Regions from separate parts of the Citrobacter werkmanii genome, predicted to be linked through region 1. Evidence: predicted binding sites of a transcription regulator. Region 1 holds the regulator's gene; the other holds the start of a gene.
What was found. The regulator Fur, encoded in region 1, represses iron uptake genes when iron is present. The targets are predictions, from matches to a motif close to ATAATAATGAGAACNACTATCAA.
Positions count from the first base shown of each region.

Region 2: sufA (Fe-S cluster assembly scaffold SufA) is a predicted target of Fur. The motif match lies at 5,672-5,694, and genes of this name have one in related genera.

Region 1 covers NZ_CP044101.1:1,760,899-1,770,142, reverse strand. The annotation lists gene pgm (phosphoglucomutase (alpha-D-glucose-1,6-bisphosphate-dependent)) at 57-1,697, opposite strand; gene seqA (replication initiation negative regulator SeqA) at 1,722-2,264, opposite strand; gene ybfF (esterase) at 2,458-3,231, shown strand; gene ybfE (LexA regulated protein) at 3,360-3,647, shown strand; gene fldA (flavodoxin FldA) at 3,803-4,333, shown strand; gene fur (ferric iron uptake transcriptional regulator) at 4,623-5,069, shown strand; gene tcuR (tricarballylate utilization LysR family transcriptional regulator TcuR) at 5,197-6,123, shown strand; gene tcuA (FAD-dependent tricarballylate dehydrogenase TcuA) at 6,221-7,624, shown strand; gene tcuB (tricarballylate utilization 4Fe-4S protein TcuB) at 7,611-8,750, shown strand; gene tcuC (MFS transporter) at 8,804-9,244, shown strand, end outside.
Region 2 covers NZ_CP044101.1:2,416,634-2,425,877, reverse strand. The annotation lists gene sufE (cysteine desulfuration protein SufE) at 113-529, opposite strand; gene sufS (cysteine desulfurase SufS) at 542-1,762, opposite strand; gene sufD (Fe-S cluster assembly protein SufD) at 1,759-3,030, opposite strand; gene sufC (Fe-S cluster assembly ATPase SufC) at 3,005-3,751, opposite strand; gene sufB (Fe-S cluster assembly protein SufB) at 3,768-5,255, opposite strand; gene sufA (Fe-S cluster assembly scaffold SufA) at 5,264-5,632, opposite strand; gene FOB24_RS12265 (autotransporter outer membrane beta-barrel domain-containing protein) at 6,034-9,244, opposite strand, start outside.

The sequences.
Region 1 (9,244 bases):
TCCGGCTTTTGTATTCATGCCGGATGGTGACGTTAGCGTCTTATCCGGCCTGGGGTTTACGCGTTTTTCAACACTTCGCTGACGATCTCAACCGCTTCTTTTTCGATCTGTTTGCGGTGTTCTTCGCCGAGGAAGCTTTCGCAATAGATCTTGTAAGCGTCTTCTGTGCCTGACGGACGCGCGGCAAACCAGCCGTTGTCAGTCATCACTTTCAGACCGCCAATGGAAGCACCATTGCCAGGTGCCGCGGTCAGACGTGCGGTGATCGGGTCGCCCGCCAGCGTGCTGGCGCTTACCATTTCCGGAGACAGCTTAGACAGCGCCGCTTTCTGCGCGGAGGTCGCGCTCGCCTGCAAACGATTGTAGCTCGGCGCGCCGAAGCGAGCAGCCAGTTCATTGTAGTGTTCTTGCGGGTTCTTACCGGTCACTGCGGTAATTTCTGCCGCCAGCAGGCACATGATGATGCCGTCTTTGTCGGTCGACCACGGTGTACCGTCGAAACGCAGGAAAGAAGCGCCCGCGCTCTCTTCACCACCAAAGCCAAAGCTGCCATCGAACAGACCGTCAACAAACCATTTAAAACCGACCGGCACTTCCACCAGCTTACGACCCAGATCGTTGACCACGCGGTCAATCATTGCCGAGGAAACCAGCGTCTTACCGACGGCAACATCTTTGCCCCACTGTGGGCGATGCTGGAACAGGTAGTTGATCGCCACCGCCAGGTAGTGGTTCGGGTTCATCAGCCCCGCCGGGGTGACGATACCGTGACGGTCATAGTCCGGATCGTTGGCAAAGGCCAGATCGAACTTGTCACGCAGCGCCAGCAGACCCGCCATCGCGCACTCGGAGGAGCAGTCCATACGGATTGCGCCGTCTTTATCGAGATGCATAAAGCGGAAAGTCTGATCAACATGGTCGTTAACGATAGTCAGGTTCAGGTTGTAGTGCTTCGCAATACGCTTCCAGTATTCGATACCGGAACCGCCCAACGGATCAACACCCAGCGTCAGACCCGCTTTCTGGATCGCCGCCATGTCGACGATATCCGCCAGTCCTTCCACAAACGGTTGAACCAGGTCCTGCTCTTTCACATGACCCGATGCCAGCGCCGCGTCCAGCGACATACGCTTCACGCCTTGCAGACCGTCAGCCAGCAACGCGTTAGCCCTGTCTTCCACCACTCTGGTGACGTTGGTATCTGCCGGACCACCGTTTGGCGGGTTGTATTTAATGCCACCATCTTCCGGCGGGTTGTGGGACGGCGTGATCACAATGCCATCAGCCAGCGGGCCGCCTTTTTTGTTGTGGACCAGGATGGCATTCGACACGGCAGGGGTTGGCGTAAAGCCGTTGTTTTCCTGCACGATGACATCAACGCCATTCGCCGCCAGCACTTCCAGCACAGAGATAAAAGCCGGTTCAGACAGCGCGTGGGTATCCTTGCCCACATAGCACGGGCCAGTAATCCCGTTTTTCGCACGTTCTTCAGCAATCGCCTGGGCGATAGCCAGAATATGCGGCTCGTTAAAACTATGACGACCTGCACTGCCGCGATGCCCGGACGTACCGAACTTGACGGCGTGCTCAGCGTTCCCTGCCGTTGGTTTCAGTACATAGTACTGTGCCGTCAGTTGGGCGACGTTAATCAAATCACTCTGTTGCGCAGGTTGACCTGCACGGTTGTGGATTGCCATTGCCTGGTCCTTCTAATGCAAGGATTAAATTGTTCCGCAAACCTTTTCAATCAATTCCGCAGGGAATTGCATTGACTGCATGATGTGCTCCACCATGCTGCATTTACGGCCGGTGTTGGTATTGGTGATCACCCAGTACGGCGTGCCTGGCACGTGTTTCGGTTTGGTTTGATTACCATTTTTCAGCAGCGTCTGTTCATCTGCCGCAAAATAAACGCGCGTCCGGCCATGCAACGAATCCGTTGCTTCGGCGAATGCGTTTTGATCCAGAGAATAGAGTGTAGACAGCACCAGCATAAAGCGATTTACTGCTTTCTTCTGTTCCGCATATTCATCGGACAACAGCAGTTCACGCATCGCGCGCACTTTATCTTTTACGGGGTTAACCGGCTTAGCTTCCACGACAGGTTGCACAGCGCGGACTTCTTTTACTACCGGAGTGACAGGCTGTGCTGCGGCGGAAAATTTCAACATACGCCGTAAAATGTCGGATGCGCTCTCGCCGATATGCTTGGTATGGCTGGCAATATAGCTATAGAGTTCATCATCAACTTCAATCGTTTTCATCTTAATCCAGTGCAGTGTTTAGCTGAATACAAGTTGTTGGGTTAACACGCGTAGTGTAAAGGCAAATCCCAACAGCGGATAGCGTCAAGCCTGGTGACTGATAAAACTCGGAGTAACCGTAGTTGTTGCAGCCCTGTGGCAGAATGGTCAACATGATACCCTAACCCGTGAGTGTGAAAAAAAGAACTTTGCCATGAAATTGAATATCCGAGCTCAATCTGCGCAAAACCTGCACAATAATTCTCCCATCGTCCTGGTTCACGGCCTGTTTGGTAGCCTGGATAACCTGGGGATCCTGGCACGCTCCCTGGTGGCCGATCACGATATCATCCAGGTTGATATGCGAAATCATGGCCTCTCGCCCCGATCGCCTGAAATGAATTATGCGGCCATGGCGCAAGACCTGGTGGATACGCTGGACGATCGACAGATCGAAAAAGCGATCTTTATTGGTCACTCGATGGGGGGAAAAGCCGTCATGGCGTTAACCGCGTTGGCCCCTGATCGTATTGATCGGCTGGTGGCTATTGATATTGCGCCGGTTGACTATCATGTGCGCCGTCACGATGAGATTTTTGCGGCAATCAATGCCGTAACCGAGGCACAAGCGTCCTCGCGCCAGCAGGCGGCAAGCGTCATGCGCCAGCATCTGCAAGAGGAAGGTGTTATTCAGTTTCTGCTGAAATCCTTTGTTGACGGCGAGTGGCGCTTTAACGTTCCCGTATTGTGGGATCAATATCCCAATATCGTCGGTTGGCAAACCCTCCCGGCATGGGAGCACCCGGCATTGTTTATTCCAGGCGGTAACTCCCCTTATGTCACCGAAGCGTATCGCGAGCAACTGCTGGCACAATTCCCGCAGGCTCGGGCGCACGTTATCGCAGGCGCGGGGCATTGGGTACATGCGGAAAAACCTGAAGCAGTGCTGCGGGCCATCCGTCGTTATCTGAACGAACCGGCTAACTGATTAAAAACTCAGCGTCCGTGCGCGATTACGCGCGTGGGCGTTGGCGTGCCTCTCCTGCTGATGTATTATGGCGCGCTATCCATCCGGGCGGACGCCTGGCTGATTGTTTCCCCGAAGTCACCAAGATCATGGCCAAAGAACAAACGGACCGTACGACATTAGATCTGTTCGCGCAGGAGCGTCGCCCGGGACGACCCAAAACTAATCCGCTCTCGCGTGATGAACAGTTACGTATAAATAAACGTAATCAGCTTAAACGTGACAAAGTTCGCGGGCTTAAGCGTGTCGAACTGAAACTGAACGCTGATGCCGTTGACGCGTTAAACGAGCTGGCCGAGGCGCGCAACATGAGTCGCAGTGAACTCATCGAAGAGATGCTGATGACCCAACTCACCGCATTGCGCGGTCAGGCATAGTCTGAATTTCTGCTCTAAATCATAAATCGTGTAGCACAGAGTGCAGTCCCGCGTGTTTGCTGTTTCCGCATGCCTGACTGTTCTGCTATGATTGCCCTTATCCGTGGGCAATGCGCCACCACCATTTCAATAAGTTTCAAGAGGTTATTTTACTCATGGCAATCACTGGCATCTTTTTCGGCAGCGACACCGGTAATACCGAAAACATCGCAAAAATGATTCAAAAACAGCTTGGTAAAGACGTTGCCGATGTACATGACATTGCAAAAAGCAGCAAAGAAGACCTGGAAGGGTATGACATTCTGCTGCTCGGCATTCCAACCTGGTACTACGGTGAAGCGCAGTGTGACTGGGACGATTTCTTCCCTACCCTCGAAGACATTGATTTTAACGGCAAACTGGTTGCATTGTTCGGCTGCGGCGACCAGGAAGATTACGCAGAATATTTCTGCGATGCGTTAGGCACAATTCGCGACATCATTGAGCCACGCGGCGCCACCATCGTCGGTCACTGGCCAACGGCGGGTTATCACTTTGAAGCGTCCAAAGGCCTGGCTGACGACGACCACTTTGTCGGTCTGGCTATCGATGAAGATCGCCAGCCGGAGCTGACCGCTGAACGCGTAGAAAAATGGGTTAAGCAGATCTCAGAAGAACTGCACCTCGACGAAATCATCAATGCCTGATTTCGCGCGGCGCAGATCCTCATCTGCGCCGCATCAATAGATAAAACCAATCAAAATAATTGCTACAAATTTGTAACTTTTCCGTCTGACCCTGTACAATGGCTGGATGCCAATCGGGTGTTGCACAGTGTGTTTGTCGGCGATACCACGTTTTGATTAACAATATATGCCAGAGACTTGCTGTTTTCATTTAACCATGGCAGTTCTATAATGATACGCAATTTCTCAAGTGCAATTTCTGTCACTTCTGTTAATGAAGTGAATCGTTTAGCTACAGGACAGATTCCGCATGACTGACAACAATACCGCATTAAAGAAGGCTGGCCTGAAAGTAACGCTTCCTCGTTTAAAAATTCTGGAAGTTCTTCAGGAACCGGATAACCATCACGTCAGTGCGGAAGACTTATACAAACGCCTGATCGATATGGGTGAAGAAATTGGTCTGGCGACCGTGTATCGTGTGCTGAACCAGTTTGATGATGCCGGTATCGTGACCCGCCACAATTTTGAAGGTGGTAAATCCGTCTTCGAACTGACTCAACAGCATCACCACGATCACCTCATTTGCCTCGACTGCGGCAAAGTGGTCGAGTTCAGCGATGATTCCATTGAAGCGCGTCAGCGTGAGATTGCGGCTAAACATGGTATTCGCTTAACCAACCATAGCCTCTATCTTTATGGCCACTGCGCCGAAGGCGATTGCCGCGAAGATGAGCATGCGCACGACGGCAAATAATGTGACGATTTCTGAAAAGCCAACCATCCGGTTGGCTTTTTTTATGGGCCAAATTTGACCATCCCCCTCTTCCTTCTACGTCAATGTTGCTTTAATGTAAAAATCAATTGCCATTCGGAGAGTTGAAATGGAACTTCGTCAACTACGCTATTTTGTGCGTATTGTAGAAACCGGCAGCATGGGTAGCGCGGCGCTCGATCTCAATATCGGTGTTTCGGCACTCAGTCAGCAAATGACGCGCCTGGAAAGCGAACTTGCTATTCGTCTGCTTCAACGCACCTCGCGCGGTGTGACGCCCACCAGCGCCGGACTGGCTTTTTACTCCCAGGCGCAGCTGGCGCTCCGGCATGCAGACGATGCAATCCTCGCCGCGCGCGAGGCCCGACTTTCCGGACACGTCAGCGTCGGTATGGCCCCCAGTACCGCTTCCGTTCTCGGCATGCCATTTATTCACGCCATGCGGGAAAGCTATGCTGATGTTCGCCTGCATGTGGTGGAAAGTCTCTCTGGCAACCTGGAACGAATGATTAATACCCGCCAGATTGATCTGGCTGTCGTGTTTCAAAAAGAAAAGATCCTGCGCTGGAGCGCCAGACCGATTCTTGAAGAACGGCTGTTTTTGATTGGGACCCATGCCCTATTGGCTGATATTGTCGACGACAATATTGCTCCAGCCCAACTGGCAAATATTCCATTGATCATGCCAAGCCCGGGACATGGTCTGCGCGGCAGGCTGGATGCCATCTGCCAGGAACACGCGCTAAATATTGAGATCGCTACTGAAATTGATGGTCTGGCGTTACTGATGCGCGCCGTACGCAGTGGCATTGGCGCCACTCTTCAGCCCGGTGCGGCGATCTCCCATCTCGATAAAGAAACTCTAAGAGTGATCGGCGTCTATAATCCGATACTTAGCCGCCCTAACTTTCTGGTCAGCCTCTCTGACGATGAACTTACCCCGGCAGGCCTTGCCGCCCGTGTGGTGCTGACGAAAGTTATGCATCAACTGGTGGAAGCAGGAAGCTGGCCTGGCGCTACTCTTTACAATAACTAAAGTACTGTTTAGCACCACATCATAGCGCCCGCACCAGCTGTGCGTATACATTTCAATTACAAATTTAACAAATAGTTAAATGGTAATGGAGTATACGATGGTTGATGTTCTGGTGATTGGTGGTGGTAATGCCGCGTTATGTGCTGCCTTGACCGCCCGGGAGCAAGGAGCTTCGGTACTCCTGCTCGAAGCGGCCCCCCGGGAATGGCGCGGAGGAAACTCCCAACACACGCGTAATTTACGTTGTATGCATGATGCGCCGCAGGATGTGCTGGTGGACAGCTATCCTGAAGAAGAATTCTGGCAAGATCTGTGGCGCGTCACGGAAGGGAATACCAACGAAGCGCTGGCGCGTCTGGTGATCCGTACCTCTTCACAATGCCGCGACTGGATGCGCCAGCACGGCGTTAACTTTCAGCCACCTCTCTCTGGCGCTTTACACGTGGCGCGAACCAACGCCTTTTTTATGGGCGGTGGAAAGGCCCTTGTGAATGCCTATTATCGCAGCGCAGAAAAGCTGGGAGTGCAGATCCGCTATAACACCCCGGTTCAGGCGCTTGAACTGCGTAATGGCGAGTTCGTGGCGGCGCTGGCAGGCGAAGAGCGCATCACCGCTAAATCCTGCGTGCTTGCCGCTGGCGGTTTTGAGTCTAACCGCGAATGGCTACGAGAAGCATGGGGAGAGAACAAGCGCGGCGAATGGCCAGCGGATAACTTCCTGATTCGCGGCACGCGCTTTAACCAGGGCGTACTGCTCAAATTTATGATGGATGCCGGAGCCGACATTATCGGCGATCCCTCCCAGTCACACTGCGTGGCCATTGATGCCAGAGCGCCATTATATGACGGCGGGATTTGCACCCGCGTGGACTGCGTCTCGCTCGGTATAGTGGTGAACCGGGACGCTGAGCGCTTTTATGATGAAGGTGAAGATTTCTGGCCCAAACGCTACGCCATCTGGGGACGTCTGGTCGCTCAACAGCCAGGGCAGATTGGCTACTCCATCATCGACAGTAAAGCTATTGGCCACTTTATGCCGCCGGTCTTTCCCGGCGCGCAGGCCAATACGTTGGCAGAGCTGGCTCTTCAGTTAGGACTGGATGCCGAACGTTTTACCCACACCGTGACGCAATACAACAACGCCTGCCAGCCAGGTCAGTTCGACCACACCGTTCTGGATAACTGCGCCACCAAAGATTTGCTACCCGCGAAAACGCACTGGGCGCGACCACTGGACCAGCCGCCATACTACGGCTATGCCCTGCGGCCAGGGATCACCTTCACTTATCTTGGGTTAAAAGTGAACGAACACGCCGCTGTGCATTTTGCCGGGCTTCCAAGCCGTAACCTGTTCGTCGCCGGAGAGATGATGGCGGGCAACGTGTTGGGCAAGGGCTACACCGCTGGCGTGGGGATGTCGATCGGCACCACCTTTGGCCGCATTGCCGGAAAAGAAGCCGCGCTGGCCGCACGTAAGGAGACACGTCATGAAGCAGCTTGAGAAACTGATCATCGAAGCGCAAATTATCACCGAACCGGAAGCTGAAGTTGAACGTGTGATGCAGGTGTGCAATGCCTGTCGCTATTGTGAAGGCTTTTGCGCCGTATTCCCGGCGATGACGCAACGTCTGGAATTCGGTAAAGCGGATATCAACTATCTGGCGAACTTGTGCCATAACTGCGGCGCTTGCCTGCACGCGTGTCAGTATGCCCCGCCTCATGAATTTGCCATCAACGTACCAAAGGCGATGGCGGAGGTCCGGCTCGAAACCTATCAGCATTATGCGCAACCCGCCGCCTTTGGCGCGCTTTATCGTCGCGCGGGCGTAACCGTGATGCTGGCGCTGGTTTTCGGTCTGATCCTGTTTTTACTCCTCGCTATAGGTTTGAAAGGTTCACTATTCCATCCTCCGCTGGCCGGGGATTTCTATCAAATTTTCCCGCATAACCTGCTGGCCTGGATGTTTGGTTCGGTCTTTATTCTGGCGATCGGTTTGCTGATGGCGGGCGTGATCCGCTTCTGGCGCGAGATCTCTCCGGGTATGCCGCGTTCCGCCGAGATTGCTGAAGCCTCACACGATGCGCTGACGCTGAAATATCTCGATGGTGGCCACGGCAAAGGTTGTAACGAAGCGGATGATGCTTTCACCCTGATGCGCCGCCGTTTCCACCACTTTACCTTCTACGGTTTTATGCTCTGCTTTGCCGCCACCGTGGTGGCTACAGGCTATCACTACTTTGCAGGCATAGAAGCGCCCTACCCGTTCTTCAGCGTTCCGGTGATGCTGGGCACGCTGGGCGGAATTGGTCTGGTTGTCGGCCCGGCTGGCTTGCTATGGCTGAATCTTAAACGCTCACCGCTACACGGCGACGCACGGCAAAAACCGATGGATCGCGGTTTTATTTTGCTGCTGCTGCTGACCAGTCTGACCGGTCTGGCGCTGCTGGCGGGAAGAGACACCTCATGGATGGCTATTTTACTGGCTATTCATCTCGGCGTGGTCATGGCGCTTTTTCTGACCATTCCTTACGGAAAATTTGCCCACGGATTTTACCGCTGCGCAGCCTTACTCAAGTGGGCGATTGAGAAACGGCGCGGCAAACAAGCGGGGGTCACAAGCGACTAACCCGCAAACTCTTACCTCTATAAATATTATGATAAGACAGTGGAGCAACCCTAATGACACAACAACCATCGCGCGCCGGAACTTTCGGCGCAATACTGCGGGTAACCAGCGGTAATTTTCTCGAACAGTTCGACTTTTTTCTGTTCGGGTTTTACGCCACCTATATCGCAAAGACGTTCTTCCCCGCGGAGAGTGAATTTGCCGGGCTCATGTTGACCTTTGCGGTTTTCGGTTCGGGTTTTTTAATGCGGCCCGTTGGCGCAATCGTGCTGGGTGCTTACATCGACAGAATTGGTCGCCGTAAAGGACTGATGGTGACGCTGGCGATCATGGGCTGCGGTACCCTGCTGATTGCCCTGGTTCCCGGTTATCAAAGCATTGGCCTGCTGGCCCCTGTGCTGGTATTAGTCGGTCGATTATTGCAAGGCTTCTCTGCGGGCGTAGAGCTGGGAGGCGTTTCGGTTTATCTTTCTGAAATCGCCACGCCTGGCAAT
Region 2 (9,244 bases), 660 kb from region 1:
CCCCTGGCGTTCCTGCCGGACGACGGCGAGCGCCAGATCCGGCTTACGAGTCACTGCGTTGCCTTACACGATCGATTTCAAGTCGGTCTGAAAGTTGACGTGTTTTATCAGTTTAGCTAAGAGTTGCGGCTTTGGCGCGGATAGCCCGAATCATTGCCTCCAGCCCCTGTGAACGAGACGGTGTGAGATGCTGTGCGAGCGCCATTTTTTCAAACCACGGACGCACATCAAAATTCACAATATCCTGGGCCGTCATGCGGTCGTACAGAATGAAGACCACGGCGATAAGCCCTTTCACAATTGCCGCATCGCTGTCGCCCTGAAATTCAATAATCCCTTCAGCATTCTGACGCATAACAATCCATACCTGACTTTGACATCCCTGAATGCTATTTTCGGGGCAGCGATCGTCGGCGTTTAATTCCGGCAAACGCTGACCCAGTTCAATGATGTACAGGTATTTCTCTTCCCAATTAGCGCAACGCAGAAAATTACGCAACAATTTTTCTTTATCCGGTAGCGCAGCCATAACGCCTCCCTGTTATCCCAGTAAGTGATGAATACGCTTGAGACCTGTCACCAGGCGATCCACTTCTTCATGGGTGTTGTACATGGCAATCGACGCCCGACACATGGCGGGAACGTGATAGTAGGCCATCAGCGGCATTGCGCAGTGATGCCCCGTCCGCACGGCGATCCCATAGTTATCGAGAAAACTCCCGACGTCATAGGCGTGATGTTTGCCGAGGTTAAAGGCAATCACCCCCAGGCGGTTATCCGGTCCGTAAAGCGTCAAATCCGGCACGTCCGCCAGCTGTTCCAACGCATAGCGCATCATGAACTGTTCATATTCGCTAATTTCAGTCAGCCCCAGCGCTGAAACATACTCAATAGCCGCGCCAAGCCCGATAATTCCTCCTGTGTTAGGCGTACCGGCTTCAAAACGCCACGGCGCTTTGGCCCACGTCGTCCCCTGGCTCAGGCTCACGGTCGCAATCATCGAACCGCCGCCTTCCCATGGCGGCATTTCCTGCAGCAGCGACTCTCTGGCATACAGCACGCCAATACCGGTTGGCCCGTAGAGCTTGTGTCCGGAGAAAACATAAAAATCGCAATCTAACGCCTGCACATCCACTTGATGATGCATAACCGCCTGTGCGCCATCCACCAGTACTTTTGCGCCGTATTGATGCGCCAGCGCAATCATCTCACTTAGCGGGTTTTCGGTGCCCAGTACGTTTGAAACATGGGTAATTGCCAGCAGTTGCGTACGCTCATCGAACAGCGCTGGCAACGCTTCCAGTTGCAATGTGCCGTCGGCATTGAGCGGAATGACCCGCAGTTCTGCGCCCACGCGGGCGCATAGCATTTGCCAGGGAACAATGTTGGCATGATGCTCCATTTCGCTGATGATGATGTTATCGCCAGTCCTGACATTGCTGTTGCCCCAACTGTTCGCCACCAGGTTAATGCCTTCCGTGGTACCGCGAACGAACACCAGCTCTTCAGCGGAACGAGCGTTAATAAACAACGAGGCGAGCTTGCGCACATTCTCCATTTTTTCCGTGGCCTGCGCGCTCAGCGTATGGATACCACGGTGAACCGCCGCATAGCCGTGACGGTAAAACTCGGCTTCGGCATCGATCACCTGATTAGGCTTTTGCGCGCTGGCGGCGCTGTCCAGATACGCCAGCGGTAAACCGTTCACTTCACGCGTCAGGACCGGAAAATCAGCCCGCACTTTTTCAATGGGAAATGTCATGCTACGCCTCCCGGCAGGCGGTGAGCGATCCGCGCCAGTACCAGTTGTTTAAGCGTTTCATCGCGCAGGGCTTCCGTCAGCTCAGCGGCAAACGCATAGAGAATCATCTGTTGAGCATCCTGCTGACCGATCCCGCGCGAACGCAGATAGAACATCTGCTCGTCGTCAATCCGCCCTACCGTCGCCCCGTGACTGCATTTCACGTCGTCGGCATAAATTTCGAGCTGAGGCTTGGTGTCCACTTCCGCCAGTTTTCCGAGCAGTAAATTGTTATTGGTCATCTGACCGTCGGTTTTAATGGCGTGTTGAGCGACGTTGATCAGGCCATTGAACACCGCCCGCCCCTTATCGCTGACAATCGTTTTATGCAACTGGCGGCTGTTGCAATAGCCCTTGTTGTGCGCAAGCCAGGTCCGAGTGTCACAAACTTCGTTTTTCACCGGCATCGCCAGGCTGTTAAGGCGCAGCGTGGTATTTTCGCCGTTGAGCTGGGTACTGGTGTTATGGCGTAACACGGCATCACCCAGCAAGAAACTTTGGCTGACTGCCGAGGCATCTGCACTCAACTGAATATCATTATGGGCAAAGTGGTGGCTGAGCGAATTCTCAAACGCCAGTTTAATGTGGTGCAAATGTGCATTGGCCGCGACGTTCATCGTTAAGCGCGCCCCGGTAAAATGGCGAAGCTCGCTGAGACTGACATAATGCTCAATAACGGTGGCTTCTGCGCCTTCCGCCAGATCCAGATGGTGACGATAATGCGCCGTATTCACCGCATCGCCCGTCGCTCCCTGGGTAATGTGTAGCAGCAGCAGCGGTTTCGCTGGTCGCTGGTTACGCTTGACCAAAATGTGCGTTACGCTCCGGGACAGGCTTTCGGTCAGATGCAGAAATACTTCCGGCTGGATAGCCGCAGGCAGCATCTGACGCTCATCATTAACGGTAATATCAAATCCGCTACCTTCCACGCTGTCGCTGAGCGTTGGACAAAATTTCCCGTCGACAAACACCAACCGTACCGCATCAATCGCTGGTGCCAGCGCTTCAAACTGGGCTGGCGTTAGCGCGGAGATATTGCTGACGAACCGGCTGTTGGTTAATCCCTCCAGAGGCGTGTATTTCCAGTCCTCATGCTTACGCGTTGGCAGCCCCAGACGCAGCAGCTGTTGCAGATGCTGTTGCGCATAGTGCGAACGGGTCTCCCCTTGGGTCTCAAACAGATGGTGCCACTGTTGCAGCACGTTACTGCTGTTCGCTAAGCCAGCCATATCCTTGCTCCTCCAGTTGTTTGACCAGCGTGAAATCGCCGGACTTCACAATTCGCCCCTGGTAGAGAACGTGAACATAATCGGGTTTGATATAGTCCAGGATGCGCTGATAGTGAGTGACGATAATGAATGAGCGTTTCCCGTCGCGCAGCGAGTTCACGCCATCGGCGACGATTTTCAGCGCATCGATATCCAGCCCGGAGTCTGACTCATCGAGAATGCACAACTGAGGCTCCAGCACCGCCATTTGCAGAATGTCATTCCGCTTTTTCTCACCGCCAGAGAAACCGACGTTTACCGAACGCGTCAGTAAGTCTTCCGGCATCTTCAGCAGCGCGATTTTTTCTTCCATCAGATCCTGGAAGTCGAACCTGTCCAGCGACTCCTCCCCACGATAACTGCGCACCGCATTCAGCGCCGTTTGCAGGAAAAACTGATTACTGACGCCGGGAATTTCTACCGGATACTGAAATGCCATAAAGATCCCTTCACCGGCCCGGTCTTCCGGCGACAGTTCCAGTAAATCCTTACCGTTAAATTCAACCGTCCCGCCAGTGACTTCGTAATCTTCACGTCCGGCGAGCGTGGCGGACAGCGTACTTTTCCCGGAACCGTTCGGCCCCATAATGGCATGGACTTCTCCGGGACGAATCTCAAGGCTGAGCCCACGCAGAATCGCCTTATCTTCGACACTGACCTGTAAATCTTTAATGCTTAACATGTGCTTTCCTTAAATTTTAACCGACGCTGTGTTCAAGACTTATGGCGAGAAGTTTTTGCGCTTCCACCGCAAATTCCAGCGGCAGTTCAGAGAACACGTCTTTACAGAAACCGTTGACGATCATCGAAATGGCATCCTCTTCGCTGATGCCGCGTTGCAGACAGTAAAACAGCTGCTCTTCACCGATGCGTGACGTCGTGGCTTCGTGCTCAAGCTGGGCGCTGTTGTTTCGACACTCGACATACGGGAAGGTATGCGCCCCGCAGTCCGCCCCGATCAACATGGAGTCGCATTGGGTATAGTTACGCGCGTTGGTGGCGGTCGGCATGATTTTTACCAGGCCGCGATAGCTGTTCTGACTCTGACCGGCGGAGATCCCTTTCGAGATGATGGTCGATTTGGTGTTCTTGCCAATGTGGATCATCTTGGTGCCGGTATCGGCCTGCTGGTGACCGCTGGTCAGCGCGACGGAGTAGAATTCACCGATAGAGTTATCGCCACGCAGAATGCAGCTTGGGTATTTCCAGGTAATGGCCGAGCCGGTTTCCGACTGCGTCCACGACATTTTGCTGTTTTCGCCTTCGCACAGCGCGCGCTTGGTGACGAAGTTCAAAATGCCGCCGGTATTACCATCACCGGGGAACCAGTTTTGCACCGTCGAGTATTTCACTTCAGCATCTTTATGGATGATAACTTCCACCACCGCCGCATGTAGCTGGTAGCTGTCGCGTACCGGAGCTGAACAACCTTCGATATAACTGACGTAGCTGCCCTCATCCGCAATCAGAATAGTGCGTTCAAACTGCCCGGTCTTTTCGGCATTAATCCGGAAGTAGGTCGAGAGTTCCATGGGACAACGCACGCCTTTCGGCACATAAATAAAAGTGCCATCAGATGCCACTGCGGCATTCAGCGCGGCGAAGAAATTATCATTACCCGGAACGACGGTTCCCAGATACTGTTTCACCAGCTCGGGATGGTCATGAATCGCCTCACCGAACGAACAGAAAATAATGCCCTGCTCTGCCAGCTTGTCACGGTAGGTGGTGGCTACCGACACCGAGTCAAAAATGGCGTCGACCGCCACCTCTTTTCCTTCACGGACCGGCACCCCTAGCTGTGCAAAGGCGTCTTCTACCTCTTTGCTTAAAAAGGCATTCGCCCCTGTTTGCTGAACAGCCCCCGGTTCAGAAGCACAGGTTTCATCACAATTGCCGCAGGACGGCGCAGAGTAATAGCTGTAATCCTGATAATTCAGCTTGTCGTAGTGCGCTTTGAGCCAGTGCGGCTCTTCCATGGTGAGCCATGCGTTAAAGGCATTCAGGCGAAACTCCAGCATCCAGTCGGGTTCATTACGTTTTGCCGAAATCGCGCGCACAACGTCTTCATTGATCCCTTTTGCCAGCTCATCGGTTTGCAGTTGGGTGAAGAAGCCCTCTTTATAATTGAGGTGCCCGCCAGCCCAGGTGTTGACATCATCAGTTGCTTCAGTATTACGAGACATAGTACCGCCTATACCCCAAAACTTTCGCCACAGCCGCATTCGTTCTGGGCTTTCGGGTTATGAAATTTAAATAACTGATTTAATCCTTCGCGAACGAAATCGACTTCCGTCCCGTCGATAAACGGCATCGCCTGTAACGGCACATAAAGTCTGGCGCCATCCGATTCATACAGCAGATCGTCTTTTTCCGGCTCACGGACGGTGTCCAGCACGTAGCCGAATCCCGCGCATCCGGTTTGTTTCACACCTAAACGCACGCCCAACATACCGGGTTGTTTTGCCACCAGTTCGCGGATGTGCGCCACAGCTGCTGGCGTTAACGTCAAACCACGCCATGCGAAATCGTCCGGGTTAAATGTTCCTGAATGCAATTCCATAGGGTTACCTCGAGTCATTAGCTTTCAAGCTATAACACCATGTTAGTGATAATGATTATCACTTCAACCCCTCAACAGCAGGGGCATTCGGGTTAATCGCCATTTTTGGCTACTTTTAATAAGCATAGACCCTGCAGCGCGGGTTATCAGAGATGGATTATTTTCTTCAATACATTGATTAATAATGGATTATGAAAATCCAATCGTTCAGGCAGGTCAAACGCCAAAAGATGTATAGGTAATACCTATTTAAGGGATTGGTTTTAAAATCTGAATAAAATCATGCAATTATTGTATAATCAGGGACTTAATACTTGCATATTACAAAACGTATTGATTTACAGGCATATTACTTACGTTAATAAAAAAGCGGTAAGCATAACCTTACCGCCCTTTAACTATTACCAGTTAACCCGAATTCCCAGGTTGCCAGCAAAACCATGCATATTACCTTCAAAATCATGCTGATATTTCATATCTGCATATAGTGAAGCATTTTTAGTAATATCACCGGTAAAACCACCGCCCACTTCATACCATTGGTCTGAATAATCTTGATTAAATTTCACCGAGCTCACCGTTACATCTGGCGAACGACCAATATTAGTCAGGACATTTGCAGTTAAATATGGATGAGCTTTAGATGTTTTAACACTATCATAACCCAGACGTCCTCCGATACGAGCAAGGCCCGAGTTATCAGACGTTGATTTAACGTAGGCAACGCCATCGTTTGTCGCATCTAAGTGAAGGTATTGATACATAAGTTGAACTTGAGGTTCCAGATATAACCCATTAGCATATTTGAATGGCTTACCTGCCTCTACGGATAGAGTTATGCCATCACCATCCTGAGTGGCATCATTACCGTAAATACTATTATATTCATTACGATAGTGAGTATACTGAGCCACAGTATCTACATATACGTCATTTGAAAAATATGAGGTGTAATATGCCCCTACACCGTAACCTTTGGAATTGATCTTACCTGTCGTTGTCGATCTGCCTTGATACATTCCACGAACAGAATCTTTAGCAGACGTGCTAACTTGTCCGAAAGTAGCAAATACGCCACTATGTACTCTGGTGCCATCTTCTTCAAAGTTGTTATAAAGATCGCCGCCAAGCTGAGCAAACCAGGTGTCGGCGTCATAGTTAAAACGATCTGCATTAGATTTTGTTTCACCGCCGCCAATACGTCCCCAGGCCCCCTGAGGCATATTACTTTCTTTCTTAATATTTTCCTGTTCACCGACCCTTTCATGCAAAGTACCAACGGTCTGATAGCCATACATACGGTTTAAGTATGGGGCGATAACGTAACCAGGTACTGATGGGTTATATGATGGTTCCGATGTTGGGGCCGGGGCCGGAGTCGGATTTGGCGTCGGCTCCGGGGTTGGGTTTGGCGTCGGATTTGGCGTCGGCTCAGGGGTTGGATTCGGCGTCGGCTCCTCGGTCGGTTCTGGGGTAGGCTCTAAAGTCGAGCGCAAATACCATCCATTTCCGGATTGGCCGCCGTTATACGCCAGATATTCATAAGCGCCTGCGACAACAGGTTTTGATAGCGTTACCGAGCTCGTATCCTGACCACTGATAGAAGCAAGTTTAATACCATCGTTTACCGTGAGCGCCCCCGCTCCACCAATCTGATTGATATTAATCGTATGGCTACCGGCAGCATCACCATTAACTACAATTCTGTCAGAAACTGTATTAGCGTCGCCTTCATTAAGAACCGTATTAAAAGTTATCGTTCCATTATTTCCGGAGAATGAATTCGTCGTGATGGTCTTAACATCATTAACGCCACTGCTTTGAAAGTTAATCAAAGCACTATTTAAGGTAATAGCCGCAGAATTTGAATCGCCCGTCACATTCCACTGGCTTCCATTGGCAATGTTTAGATTTGTCATATCAACAGCTTTACCTGTCCAGACAGAGCCATTGTTAAGCGAAAGCGAAGCCGTCGATGATGAGGTGTTAATTGCATCCCCCGACACAACAGAGTTAGCATCGGCATTGACTTCTAACGCCGCTGCCCCCGTGTTTTGAATAAACACGCCGTTATTAACGGTGGAATTAACCTCATTTAACTGGATGGTCCCATTGCCTTCTATAGCGTAGATAGACTCACCGGCAAGAGATGATAATTCACCGCCAGTCATTGAAAGCGTCGACACGCCGCGATTCTGCAAAATTGCCGGGCTTTGGATGCTATTAGTCGTATTTACTGTTGTATTAGTAAGAACGACATCCCCACCCTCAAGAGAAACACCTGGCGAATAGTTACCTTTCGTCTCTAACGCACTATCCGTGACGTTAATCTTGCCACCAGATACCGCCCGTACCGCCGCTGAAATATGATTCTCGGTAAGTATATTTGAGTTACTAATATTGGCGATGGCACCATCCCTCGTCATAACGCCTGCAGCGGATGAATTTTTTGTGTTTATATTGCTATCAACAACGTTCAGGGTAGCCCCTTCTTTTATCGCGTATGCACCAAGCGCACCCACTCCAGCAGTTGAAATGTTAGTATTGGTGAGCGAGATGCTTGTCGGATTATTCAAATCACCGCTGCCATCTACATAGGCGCCATGAATGTTTGCACCTGTCGTGTTGATATTTATGGCATCTGTACCCTGGATTGAGACACTGCTTGCGGATGCAGCATAAATCGCAGATGTTGTGAAGATGGATGATGATGAATTCTTTTCGATGGTGCCAGTACCTGACAATGTGATTGTACTGCTGTCTGTAGCAGATATAGCAGAAGCATCATCGCCAGTACTCACAATATTGAACCGATCGCGAACGTCAACGTTACTATTATCTTGAGCAACTATCGCTGAAGAACCACTTCCGGTGGAATTAACACTTAACAGCCCCTGTGAGCTAACGTTGCCTGAACTCGTGGCATAGATGCCAAAAGATTCGTCGCCTGTCGTGTTGATTGAAACTCCATTGAGCTGTGAATCACCGCCAGCGATAACTGAAATACCGTTTGCAGTCGCCCCACTGGTCGTAATGGATGAATTTTGTATCACACCTGCACTATTGCTGCCGAGGAACTTAATACCATCGGCATCTGTCCCGGAGGTCGTTACGGTCGAGTCACTAAGTAAAAAATCATCCCCAACAAATACCCCATTTGCATTTGCACCCGATGTGGAGATAGCTAAGTTGCTTCCATGGACGGAAGTCCCCACTCCGTTAGCATCCATTGAGATACCATGCGCAGTATCGCCAACGGTTTTAATATTTAATTTAGAGGATGAGGTGCCATTAAGCTCGATACTGGCCCCATTTGATGCATTCACTGCAGACGAATTGACTCCTCCACCAGAAGGTAAAAGAGAGGATGTCTGAATCAAGCCTCCGGCATTAACAATTACACTGGTTCCGTTTCCGCTAGCTTCTATTGCGCTATATGGGCCATTGGCAGATGCATCGTTGTTAGCCGTTACGTTTAACGTCCCGGCGGAAACATCAACTTTGCCGCCGTTTAAGGCATATATTCCATACGAACTTCCATTTGCTGTGATGTTAAGGTCCCCCTGGCTTGTTACCGAAGAACCTGTACCATCCACTTTAATTCCGGATGAA